4 regions of the Chryseobacterium proteolyticum genome follow, and region 1 is predicted to be linked to each of the others. Evidence: riboswitches for the same ligand, from Rfam matches in the RefSeq annotation. Region 1 holds a riboswitch; each other region holds the start of a gene.
The links. A riboswitch is a leader RNA that binds a small molecule or an ion and turns the genes downstream of it on or off. The one in region 1 is predicted to bind cobalamin.

Region 2: another riboswitch for cobalamin. It lies ahead of metE (5-methyltetrahydropteroyltriglutamate--homocysteine S-methyltransferase); the one in region 1 lies ahead of ACJ5H0_RS07400 (acyl-CoA thioesterase).
Region 3: another riboswitch for cobalamin. It lies ahead of ACJ5H0_RS07940 (TonB-dependent receptor plug domain-containing protein); the one in region 1 lies ahead of ACJ5H0_RS07400 (acyl-CoA thioesterase).
Region 4: another riboswitch for cobalamin. It lies ahead of ACJ5H0_RS14310 (TonB-dependent receptor plug domain-containing protein); the one in region 1 lies ahead of ACJ5H0_RS07400 (acyl-CoA thioesterase).

The regions. Positions count from the first base shown of each region.
Region 1 is NZ_JBJLWK010000002.1:325,679-328,917, forward strand. It holds partial or broken gene ACJ5H0_RS07390 (endonuclease MutS2) at 1-922, shown strand, start outside; gene ACJ5H0_RS07395 (hypothetical protein) at 1,153-1,953, shown strand; cobalamin riboswitch at 2,009-2,186, shown strand; gene ACJ5H0_RS07400 (acyl-CoA thioesterase) at 2,300-2,683, shown strand; gene ACJ5H0_RS07405 (HD domain-containing protein) at 2,721-3,239, opposite strand, start outside.
Region 2 is NZ_JBJLWK010000001.1:965,753-968,991, reverse strand. It holds partial or broken gene metE (5-methyltetrahydropteroyltriglutamate--homocysteine S-methyltransferase) at 1-1,523, opposite strand, end outside; cobalamin riboswitch at 1,782-1,967, opposite strand; gene ACJ5H0_RS04500 (Lrp/AsnC family transcriptional regulator) at 2,122-2,583, shown strand; gene ACJ5H0_RS04495 (Crp/Fnr family transcriptional regulator) at 2,475-3,131, opposite strand; gene ACJ5H0_RS04490 (VOC family protein) at 3,179-3,239, opposite strand, start outside.
Region 3 is NZ_JBJLWK010000002.1:446,064-449,302, forward strand. It holds gene ACJ5H0_RS07925 (DUF2752 domain-containing protein) at 1-62, opposite strand, end outside; gene namA (NADPH dehydrogenase NamA) at 92-1,144, opposite strand; partial or broken gene ACJ5H0_RS07935 (cytidine deaminase) at 1,252-1,735, shown strand; cobalamin riboswitch at 1,841-2,016, shown strand; gene ACJ5H0_RS07940 (TonB-dependent receptor plug domain-containing protein) at 2,050-3,239, shown strand, end outside.
Region 4 is NZ_JBJLWK010000003.1:726,285-729,523, reverse strand. It holds partial or broken gene ACJ5H0_RS14315 (YncE family protein) at 1-16, opposite strand, end outside; gene ACJ5H0_RS14310 (TonB-dependent receptor plug domain-containing protein) at 13-1,851, opposite strand; cobalamin riboswitch at 2,152-2,335, opposite strand; gene ACJ5H0_RS14305 (transporter) at 2,436-3,239, opposite strand, start outside.

The DNA.
Region 1 (3,239 bases):
GGAATCAGACGCCAATACGCTCCTGTTAATTGATGAGTTTGGAACAGGTTCCGATCCGGAACTGGGAGGTGCCCTGGCAGAAAGTTTCCTTGAATTTTTCTACGACAAAAAAAGTTTCGCGATTATCACCACACACTATACCAATATCAAACTGGTGATAGAACAACTCCCTAATGCTGAAAATGCGGCGATGCTATTCAATGAAGAAACTCTGGAACCGATGTACAAACTGGAGGTAGGCCAGGCAGGAAGTTCCTTTACTTTTGAAGTTGCCGAAAAGAATAAAATTCCCAGATTCATTATCCATTCTGCAAAGAAAAAGGTAGAACACGATATTGTAAACCTTGATAAAACCATTGTTAAGCTACAGCAGGAAAAGTTTGAAGTTGAAAAGCTTAAAACAGATCTGGCTGAAAGAAAGGAATCGGTAGAAGATAAACGGGATAACCTTCAAAAGCTGAATGAACAACTTCAGCAAAAATTATTCAATTTTCAAAAGCTGTATGAAGAAGAACATCGGAAGCTTCAGTTCGGGAACAAAATCGAATCTTTTATCGAAAGCTACGTTAAGGGAAAATCCAGGAAGGATGTGGTAAAAGATTTCGTGAAGATTTTAGAACAGGAAAAATTCAGAAAAATAGGTGCTGATAAAGATGAAACCAAACGTCTTCAGATTGTAAAAAGAAAGATCACCCAGCAGCTGAAAAAAGAAGAAGTTATTGAAAAAATCGCAGAAACCAACGAAAAAATAGAAGAAAAACGCAAAACCGATCGTGAGATCTGGATGAAAGTGGGACAACGGGTGCGTATTACAGGAAGTACCAGTGTCGGCACGATTGAAAAAATTTCAAGAAATAAAGTGATTGTCAATTATGGAACCTTTAAAACGACCATTGATGCCGATGAACTTGAAAGAATTTAAAAATTAATTTAATAATAAAGGAGAGTGCTTTTAGCACTCTCTTATTCTTTACTCTTTACTCTTCCTTCTTCCCAAAAAATTTCGCCTTACCAAATTTCTATCCCCCTCCAACCTAATAGAATAAATTTCTTTTGTAAAAACTTCCTTTAGCAAATAAAGAAGATTTAAGAAGCTATAATTATGTTCCGAAATGCTTTTAATTTATATATTTGAAGTATCAAAAATTTTTCATGATGATTTCCGTAAACAAAGCATTCTATTTATCTGCCTTCAGTTTATTTTCATTAGCCTTCCTAAAAGGGCAGCAAAAAATTCCTTTTGGAGTTGTAAAAGCAGAAGAAGGCTATGCCAATGTACGGGTGGCAAAGGATAATTACAGAAAAATTGTAGACAAAATCAGAATGCGTAAAGGGGATGTTTTTCTTTATGTAAAACCGGCTCCCGGAGAAACAGAATGGCTATGGATCAAATATCCCGATAAGCAGGATACTGAAAAGCCTTTTGTGAGATATGAAAATCTTGATAAGGAAGGTATGGTGAATAAAGACCGTGTAGCCTTTATTGATCAGTTGCCTCAATATACACCTTCCAAATCCAAAAACGGAAGATCACTCATTTTCACAGATAATAATAATCCCAAAATACCTACCGCTCAAAGGAGTAAAGTAATCATCGATATTTATCCTTCTAATGCCAGCTACCGTAAACAGGAAAAAGATACGGATGGAACGATATTAACCATTGATAAAGTTAAACCCTGGGGAATAAGCAAAGAACTTCCGGAAGGGATGACCGAAATCAAATCGATCCGGGTACAGCAGGTGGGGCGTGGCTCTGTCTTTGTGAGAGAAGCCATCAAAAATATGTTCCAGCCTACTATGGATTTCAATAACATCAGTGTAGCTGCTATTGATAATGATAATATTTTCCTTTATATGGTGAACGGATCGGGTGAAAACAGGTATACCACACTCTGGACAATCAGACAGGGCCGGGTGGCTCATCAGATTATTTTTAAAAATCCGGAATAATTCACCTTACTTCTCTGTATTATCCTTATTTTTGCACTTGAAAAAGTCTTACCACTTATTCATCACAGGAATGGGTTCTGCCTAACGCAGATTAAAAGGGAATCGTGTGAAAATCACGAGCTGTCGCGCAACTGTAAGTAACAAAAGTCTTTATGTAGGATCCACTGTGCCATGCATGGGAAGGGATTAAAGATGTTACAAGTCAGGAGACCTGCCTTTTCTTTGAACAAGAAACTTTCGCGGCCTGAAGTTTATTGATCTGATGGATGTTTTCAGGAATATACTAATTCCTGGATTATTCTGTTTATTTCAATAATTTCATCCCGCTTTAATTTAATAATGAAATATGACTACAGAAGAAAGAATTCAAGCATCTGAAACCAGAATCTTTAAAGCGGTTTTCCCCAACACAACCAATCATTACGATACCCTTTTTGGTGGTACAGCGATGCAATTGATGGATGAAGTGGCATTTATTACCGCTACCCGCTTTGCAAGAAAACGAGTGGTAACTGTAAGCAGCGACAAAATTGATTTTAAAAAGCCTATTCCTGCAGGAACTATTGTAGAATTAATAGGAACAGTTTCCCATGTCGGGACTACCAGTATGAAGGTAAACGTAGAAATTTATACAGAACAGATGTATTCGTATGAAAGAGAAAGAGCTATTGTAGGAGATTTCACTTTCGTAGCTATAGACGAATTTAAAAAGCCTGTACAGATACTATAATCAGAAAAAAACGCAAGCCGAAGGCTTGCGTTTTTATTTATCTTAAAACTTTTTCTGTTTCTAAACTTTTACTTAGTAAAAACTGGAATGCTTCTCCCATTTCATCAGAAGCCCGGCTGATCGCATTTTCCAGCATATTCCTGATCTGGCTTTCTGTTACCTTAGCTTCTGTCCAGCTTTTTCCTGAAGTATGCGAATTCAGAATAAACGGCATGATCCTGTCTATTGCACAGGCAAAAATAGCATCAGGGGTCTGTTCTTCTTCAAATTCCAGCCACAAATTAAAGAATTCCGAACGCAAAGGTTCATCAAGAATCCCGAAAATTTTCTGGGCAGACAATTTTTCTCTTTCAAATTTGCCCACCATGGCTTTTTCATCAAATAAAAATGTATCTCCAGCTTCTATTTCTACCAGATCGTGGATAGAAAGCATCCGTATCACCCTTAACAGATCGATATCAGCCCTGTTTTTAGCATAGGGGAAAAGTACCTGTGCTAAAATAATGATCTGCCATGAGTGTTCAGCAGTATTTTCTCTTCTTGAATCATCCGCATT
Region 2 (3,239 bases), on a different contig from region 1:
GCTGTTCCCCAAAATACTCGACCATATCGTTGCGTTCAAATTCTCCATGTACCAATACATCAATTCCGATTTCCTCTTGCCATTGGATGGTTCTCTGTGTTTCTTCTTTAAGCAGCTGATCATATTTCTGGGCGGTAAGATCTCCTTTCTTGAATTGAGCTCTCCAGCTTCTTACTTCTTTGGTTTGAGGAAAGGACCCAATTGTTGTTGTTGGAAATAAAGGAAGCTCCAATGCGTTCTGCTGTGCTTCTTTTCTCACATTAAAAGGACTGTTTCTCTGTGCGTCACTTTCTGTAGTTACGGTAACACGGTTTTTCACATCCTGATTGTGAATTAGTGTTGAAACTTTTCGGTTTTCAATAGCTTTTTTATTTTCAGCTAATTCCTGTAAAGTATTGTAATCCGGGTTTTCTGAAGCTAATTTTTTTTAAGGTAACAATTTCATAAACTTTTTGCCTGGCGAAAGCCATCCATTGTTTGATCTCCGGAGATAGTATATTTTCATTTTTCTCCAGGTCAAGATCGAAAGGAGAATGAAGTAATGAACATGACGGTGCAATGAAAACTCTTTCAGAACCTAATGCTGCAATAGCTTTTTTGATGAAAACCAGAGACTGATTGAAATCGTTTTTCCAGATATTTCTTCCGTCTACGACTCCTAATGAGAGGATTAATGTTTCAGGAATTGCATTGATGACCTCATCCAATTGTTCCGGGGCTCTTACCAGATCAATGTGTAGTGCATCAACAGGTAGAGTAGTGGCCAATGAAAGGTTATCTTTTAACCCATCAAAATAGGTGGTCACAATAAATTTAAGGTTCGGAAACTGTTTGGCAATTTCAGCATAAATGTTCTGGTAAACTTCTTTTGCTTTCTGATCAAGGTCTAGTGCTAAAAACGGCTCATCCAGCTGAATCCATTCTGCTCCGTTGTTTTCAAGCTCTTTTAAGATCTCAACGTAAACCGGAAGCAGATTTTGTGCTAAATCCAATTTATCAAAACCTTCTTCTTTTTCTTTTCCTAATAATAAATAGGTTACCAATCCAAGGATAACAGGCTTTGTATGAATTCCTGCTTCCTTCGCTTCAATAAACTCATTAACGATTTTATGGGAGAATAATTTGAATTGCTGATCTTTTTGGAATTCTGGAACGATATAATGATAATTGGTATCAAACCATTTTGTCATTTCCATGGCTGTAATATCGTGCCCTTCTTTCTGATAACCTCTGGCCATAGCAAAGTAAAGATCTAGCTCATTTGGTGTAATATCCTGATAACGGGAAGGAATAGCTCCAACAGACAATGTCATGTCCAATACCTGATCATAAAAAGAAAAGTCATTGGATGGAATCAGATCAATTCCGGCTTCTTGTTGTAGTTCCCAGTTTTGCTTTCTGATCTTTTTTCCTGCCTCTAAAAGTTCCTGTAACGATGTTTTACCTGCCCAATATAGTTCGCAGGCTTTTTTAAGTTCTCTGTTGCTACCGATTCGCGGATAGCCAAGGATGTGTGTTTGCATTTTCTTTAAACTTTTAATTAAATTTTGGTTTTAAAAGTTCTTATAATGCTTCATAACGCAATCGGGAAATAGTTTTTAGCAATAGAGAAGATACAATATAGACGTAATTTTCCCAGTGAAGAGTAGATTGTTAGGTAACCTGAAATTAATTTTCATAAAAAACATTACGTTTAAACTCAAATAAATTCTGAGTTAAAACCCAATCCAATACGTTCAAAAGTATCATCTGTATGACCAAAAGCTTCAGACCGCGAAAGCATTGTCAATTCGGGACAGGCAGGTCTCCTGACTTGTAACAGTTTTTGTCATCCTTCCCGCTTGTGGCAGTGGATATTCAGGGACAAAAACCTCTGTTGTGTTACTTACAGTTGCGCGACAGCTCGTGATTTTCACACGATTCCCTATTAATCTACCTTAAGTAAAACCTTTTCCGTTTGATGAAGTATGTTAAAGAACAAAATAGGGTGTAAAGGTATTAATTTAAGATGTTTAATTGGCTTAAATGTAAAAATTAAGGATATTGTTTTGTTTGAATTGAATTTGTAAGTTATTTATTCTGTAAATTTGAAAATATAAATCGAAAAAAGAATATTATCCTGTGGAAAGACTAGACGATAAAGACCTTCAATTGTTAAGGATCCTTCAAAAAAATGCAAAATTGACCGTTAAAGAATTGGCAAAGGAAATTAATCTTTCTCCATCTCCTGTTTTTGAGCGTGTTAAAAGGTTGGAGCAGGAGGGTTATATCAAACATTATGCGGCTGTCCTGGAAGCTGAGAAACTGAATCGTGGTTTTACAGTTTTCTGTCAGGTTAAATTAAAGATCCACGACAGGTCTGTGGGAAATGATTTTGTACAGGAAATTACACTGATAGACGAAGTTGCGGAATGCTATAATATTTCGGGCGATTTTGATTTCCTTCTCAAAGTTCAGGTACGCGATATGAAACACTACCAGGATTTTGTATTTAATAAATTAGGTTCCGTCGACTCGATAGGAAGCACACACAGTACTTTTGTAATGGCAGAAGTGAAGAATAACCATGGAGTTACTATATAGAGTACATCTCTTATTAGATTTTTTTTTCCTCTGATCCTGCTTAATGATACAGAAGTGATACCAAGATAAGATGCAATATAATACTGAGGAACCCGGCGGAAAATCTCGGGGGATTGCTTTATAAGCTCATTATATCTTTCCTCTGCAGAATCTTTTATACGGGAAATAAAGAGCTTCTGATATTTAAGTAAGCGTTCCTGTAGATAGCTGTAATAAAGTTCCTTGCTGTCCGGATTATTTTCAATTATTTGTCTGAAATCCTCAATAGAAGTGCTGTATACAGTACAGGGTTCTATCGTTTCGATATTATAAATACTTGGAGAATTATAAAACAAACTTTCCCACGACGAAATAAAGTTTCCTTCAAACAAAAACTGAAATGTAATTTCCTTACCGTCATTATTAAGCCAACCTCTGGCAACTCCTTTTTTGAGATAGTAAAATTTACGCGCCATCTTACCTTCTTCCGTTAGCAAGGTTTTGTTGGGTAATTCTTCCTGTTCGAAATTACTAAGGATTTTAGCCAAGGCGTTTTTATCTGGGGACATGCTCAAGAAGATTTTAAATATAATTACTCACTTCAATCAGGTTCTGATCAGGATCCCGGAAGTAGACGGACCTTATTTTGCCTGTTGCTCCGGTTCTGATAACAATAC
Region 3 (3,239 bases), 120 kb from region 1:
AAACATTCAATTCCTAAGAATTTTTTGCTTGGACAAGGTAGCATAAAATCTTCAATCTTCATTTCCTGAACTTTTATTTTGGTTTCTAAAATTAAGAAGAAATTTTAGCTCTTAGATATTGATGTGGGAAAAAACAGTTTTCATTCATTTCAAAGGATCCCTGAACTGCAATATATGGATTTCTAAGAATTTCCCTGGCTACAAAAATAAGATCGGCATCACCCTTCTGTAAAATATCCTCAGCCTGCTCTATTTTTGTGATCAAACCTACTGCTCCCGTCTTCACTTCAGCTTTATTTTTTACCTGTGATGATAAGGGGACCTGATAACCGTCAAAGACAGCAATCTTTGCTCCATGAATATTCCCACCACTTGAAACGTCCACTAAATCCACCTTATGCTGCTTCAGTATTTTTGCAAGCTCTACACTGCTTTCGATATCCCATCCATTTTCAGCATATTCTGTTCCTGAGATTCTCACAAACAATGCAGTATTATCATTCAGTTCCTCGTTTACCGCATCTACTATTTCTATTAAAAATCGTATTCTGTTTTCGAAGCTGCCTCCATATTCATCTGTTCGTATATTCGAAAGCGGAGATAAAAACTGATGAACTAAATATCCATGCGCTCCGTGGATCTCTATAATGTCAAATCCTGCTTTCACAGCTCTTCTTGCTGCTTCTTTAAAATTCTGAACCTGAGTTTTGATTTCTTCCAGCGTCAGAGCGTGTGGAATTCTTTCTGTAGGATGATAAGGAATCGGGCTAGGTGCCAGAGTTTCCCACCCCTCTTCCACTGGAATTTGAATATTATTCCAGGTAGAGCCTTTTCTTCCGGCATGTGCCAGCTGGATTCCGATTTTACTCTCAGAATTGGAGTGGACAAAGTTGACAATCTGCTGAAGTTTTTCAGCTTGTTCGTCATTCCATATTCCCATACATTTATTAGTGATCCTTCCCCGGGGTTCAACACCCGTTGCTTCAATCATTATCAGTCCGGTACCACCTTGTGATCTGCTTCCGTAATGTACGAAATGAAAGTCATTAGCCATTCCGTTTTCACTTGAATACATACACATAGGTGACATAACCCATCGGTTAGAGAGTTTAATATTTCTGAATTGTATCGGAGTATATAACATTGTCTATTAATTTTTGAATTTTACTAATGGAGAGGAAATAATCCCGGGTTGCCCACGTGATTAAAAAGAACTAATTTTACCTCCCCTTTTTAGGCTCCAATAAATATATGAAAAAAGATATACAGATCGGCTACGAATATTTTAAAAATAGCTCTGAACTGAACGATATAGAAAAAAAAACTTTTCGAAAGAGCAAAACAAGCCCGCGAAAATGCTTATGCCCCTTATTCCCAATTTTTGGTCGGGTGCTCCGTATTACTTGAAAACGGAGAAATATTTTCCGGTAACAATCAGGAAAATGCAGCTTTTCCATCCGGACTTTGTGCTGAAAGAACAGCTCTATTCTGGATAGGTGCAAATTTTCCTGAGGAAAAGATCAAAAAGATTTTTATCGTAGGAGGCCCTAAAGAATCTTCTGAAAAAACACCACCGATTCCCCCGTGTGGCGCCTGCAGACAAAGTCTTATTGAATACGAAACAAAACAAAAAGAAAATATTGATCTTTATTTTTCCAGTATGAATGATGAAATCGTTAAGGTAAATTCGATTAAAGATCTATTGCCATTTTACTTTGACTCGACGTTCTTGTAATCGTGAAACTCTCAATTCTGAGGTTCTGGGAATCGTTATTTTTTCTGCAGACCATTGTTTTGATTACAAATTAACAGATACGACTGAGATTTCTTTTTAAAAACTTATCTTTGCAAAAATTTTGGTTTTCAAGCTATTGAAATAATAGGGAATTGGGTGAAAATCCCAGACTGTCCCCGCAACTGTAGATCGCAATTAAAATTTCTATAAGAAACCACTGTGAAAACGGGAAGGTATAGAAATGCGAAAGTCAGGAGACCTGCCAAAATGATAATATCAAAAATATATTGCTTTCGGTGGAAAAGTAAAATAGTATGAAAAAAACCTTAGTACTGCTTTTATCGTCATCTGCTTATTTTCTTTGTCTGGGACAAGAGAAAGCAATCGATACCGTTTATATTTTTGACAACCAGATGAACAAGGTAAAACTTTTTCATAAGGTTACTCCCATTACTCCTCAGGATGCTGAAAAGAATTCCACGAATCTTTCAGAACTTTTACGTTTCCAATCCAGTATTTATATCAAGGAAAACGGACGAGGTGCAGTTTCTTCGCCTTCGTTCAGAGGAACCTCTGCTCCACAGACAGCCTTTGTTTGGAATGGAATCAATATCAATTCGATATTTCTTGGTCAGGGAGACATTAATAATATTCCTCTTTTCGGATATGATGAGATCGGAGTGAAAGCCGGTGGCGGAAGTGTAATATACGGAAGTGGTGCAATCGGCGGAAGTATACATCTCAATAATAATCTGGATTTCAATAAAGGTTTTAAAGCCTCCCTGTATTCTGAGGGTGGATCATTTGGTACTTTTAATAATTTCGGAACGGCCTCCTACAGCAATGAAAAGCTGAGTTTTAAAGTCTCAGGAAATCATTCGATCAGTCAGAATGATTATAAAGTGGAAGAAAAAAACTATATTAATAGAAACGGCAAATACTTTAACAGTACGTTTAATGTTGGAATCTCCTATAAAATTGCGAGACATCAGACGATCTCATGGCAAAGTCAGTTTTTTGACTCGACACAGAATTATCCGATTTTTGTAGAGAATGGCAACCGTACAAAATACGAGACACAAAGCACCAGAAGCTTACTTTCCTGGGATATTACTAAAAGTAAATTTTCAAATAGCTTAAAAGCTGCTTACACAGAAGAAAATTTCCAATATTTTGGCAATTACAATGCTCCGAAGACCAGTGGTTCAACAGGGAAAAATTATATCTTTAAAAATGATTTTAATTATTTCATCGTACCTGAACTTAATGTCAACATCATCACCGAATTCCAGGTAAACAAAGGTGAGGGGTATCAGCCTGATCTCCAAGGTGTAAAAACTGAAGGAATTGGTAATGTAAGTAGAAATGTAGGCTCTTTAGCGGGGTTAATACGATATTTTCCGACGAAAGATCTGCGTTTTGAAGCTGGTGTTAAAAAGGATTTTGTAGAGAATATAAGTTCGCCATTGCTTTACTCATTCTCGGGAAAATGGAGTCCGGTACA
Region 4 (3,239 bases), on a different contig from region 1:
AGCTTATTTTTTTCATAATGTATAGCTTACAATAAGTTTAAAATTTCTTCCTGGCATTGGATAGTTCCTTACCACATCATAGTGCTGATTCAAAGTATTATTGACCTCAAAGCTTACCTTGAACTGGTGAGAATACCAGTTAAACCTTTTCTGAATCGATAAATCGTGCGTATACCAGGGTTTGATGAGATTATATTCAATATTGTTTTGTTGTGCATCATAACGTTTCCCCGTATACATAAAGCTATAATTAAAGCTCCACTCCTTATAATCAGCCATCAAAGTAAAAGTTCCTGAATGCCACGGCACATAAGGAATCTGATCTCCATAATATGACTCTCCTTTTTCAGTAAAATCGCGTGCACTTTGGTAGGTATAGCTCAACAATGGTTTCAATATTACTTTCCCAAGGTCCAGCTCAGCCTGTATATTCACATCTGATCCTATGATCTGAACATCTCCAAGATTCGTCATCATCCATCTGAAAAGATTGGTTGTGGGCACTGCAATGATCTTATTTTCCACTTTGTTATAATACCCGTCTGCCTTGAAGTAAATACTTTTCAGAACCTGATGGTTATAAGTCTTCTGATAAGTAAAACCTACGTCATATTGATTGGTAAATTCAGGTTTAAGAAAAACATTCCCGATCATGGTATAGTACAGGTCATTGAAAGTCGGCATTCTAAAAATCCTTTTATAAAATGCTCTCACAGTTAAATTCTTAAAGGCCAGTGGCTGGTAACTCAAAAATGCAGAGGGTGTCCATTCACTCTTATCCGGCGACTTGGAATTACGTTCAACATTCTCCCGAATAAAAGTGCCTAAAACACTTCCAAGAAATTTAAACCGGTTCCATTGGTAAGTGGTTGCAAAAGCAACCAATGAGGTATAACGCGTGGGAAATGAGAAAAGCTTAAGATCGGAATCCAGATTATTATACTGGAAATCAACATTAGCACTAACATCCCAGTTTGGTGTAATTGAGTAAATATTGGAAGATGATAAATATAATTCTCTCTGGATATATGTATTATCCGTTTTTAAAGCCGTTTCAGCTACATTTACCGTATCCATATACCGGGTATAGTCGTAGGCAAATTTAGCTTTGAGCTGAGTCTCAAATTTTGAAAATATTTTTTTCCTCAGGTGAGCCTGAACAAAATAATTTCTATCAAGTAATTTTTGTCCTTTCGGATCAAAACCATTATTCACAATTGCTGAGGGAATCCCACGATCTGAAATATATCCGTAGCCCCTGACATTCCAGTCTCCATTATTCAGATTTCCCTGCAGGCTGGTCTCAAATCTTTTGGCAGTAATATAAGAATCATATCTTGTTGCAATTGTATCATTGGCTATAGTACCATCAGGGTGTTTTTTCTGGTATTTGTATTTATATTGTCCGTCACTCTGTATAAATTCGGAGCTGAAACTTACGGAAATTTTATCTGAAAGCTTTTGCTCCAATCGAAATGACGGGTTGAAAAGATCGATTGAGCTGTTTTTTATTCTAAGTACAAGATTCGTTTTTTTATTTCCGGAAAAATAAGGAGTCTTGGGTTGGAGATAAATTGAGCCGGAAGATCCAAAATCTTTTGCAGGCTGAAAGATCTCACTTTTCTGTCCGTTGTATAATGAAATTTCTCCGATATCATCCAGCGAAAACTTTCCCAGATCGATAACCCCGTTTTGTGCATTTCCCAATTGAATCCCATCATAGAAAACACCGACATGCTGGCTACCCATGCTTCGGATATTAACCGTTTTCAATCCGCCAATTCCACCGTAATCCTTGATCTGTACTCCCGAAAAATAGCGTAATGCATCGGCTACGGACTGGCTGTTCAACCTTTCCAGCTGTTCTCCTGAAAGAGTTTGAGCGGGAAGAATTTCTTTAAAATCTTTTTTATAATGGTAACCGGAAGGATCCCTTTTTCCTTTATACTATCTCTTGACTGAGAAAAATAAAGCTGGTTAATTAGCACAAGGATTGTGATAATTATTTTTTTAGTTGTAAAAGTAAATTTCGGTTCCATTAGCTCACTGAGAATAATCTTGACACTAATGGATATAAGAAAGCAGCAATAACATTGTACAGCCATAGCTGCACAGAAGCATTGTTGTCCTTAGCTTTATTCCACGAAAGCATCAAACTTTAATCTTCTGGCAGGTCTTCTGACTTACTCCATTTTTGAAATCCTTCCCATTAAAAACAGTGGATATATACATCAAAAATTTTGGTTTAGAGTTTACAGCAGCGGGTCTGTTCCGGATTTACACCGGATTCCCTTTTAAAAGCCTTTTACAGCTCACCAGATTCCGGCAAAGATAGAAAATTCTTCTTAGAAACAATATTATACTTAATAAAATGATTTTCAACAGAATAAAAACAAACATTCCGTTACATGAGTAACGGAATGTTCATTTGATTTTTATATCCCAAAGTTAATAAACACACTGAATCTGGATTTAGCTTCAATGTTTCCACCGGCCAGATTTGAATAGGCAGGAAGCATCAGTTCACTACCCAGGCTCCATTTACTATAGGAAAGTTCAAAGCCTAATTTTCCATATAAAGCACTTCCGGCAGTATCCGGTAAGGCTTCATCAAATTGCTTATTCCTATCATATACTTCTCCCTGTAATCCGGCTTTCCCGGAAAAGATCATTTTTTTGTCCGCATAAAGCTGATAAAATCCGGTAGCTGCATAGTTCCATTGGTTTCCAAACTGATAATACTTCTTATTTTCACCTTTAACAGTATAATCCGTATTAACAATTACCGCAACTTTGTTCTTTTGGTATTTATAATTCACAACCATCTGATAATCCCAGCTTCCTGTTCCCAATTGGAAACTCGGATTCACTCCCGTAATTCCTTTTTCATCAAATCTTCCTAACGGAACTTTTATTCCTAATCCTCCATTTAATTGGTGAGATGCATCTTTAGAATTGATCAGCTGATAAATACCCATTACATTCAGATCCCCTATTCCATTAATTCTGATGTCTCCCTGCATTGTTTTTTTTTCATGAAACTGAAAAGGGAGACTCCCGTAAACACTCAGCTTTTTCGTAATGGGAACTTTTCCCCATAACTGGATGGTATTGAAGTACTGATCCTGGGTGAGATCATTCACAAAAAGGTTTTCTTTGGCTTTATAATGCTGTGCAAAATATTTTATTCCTATAAATTGAGGATTAAGCAAAGACTCAAATCCTGATGATCCATTTCC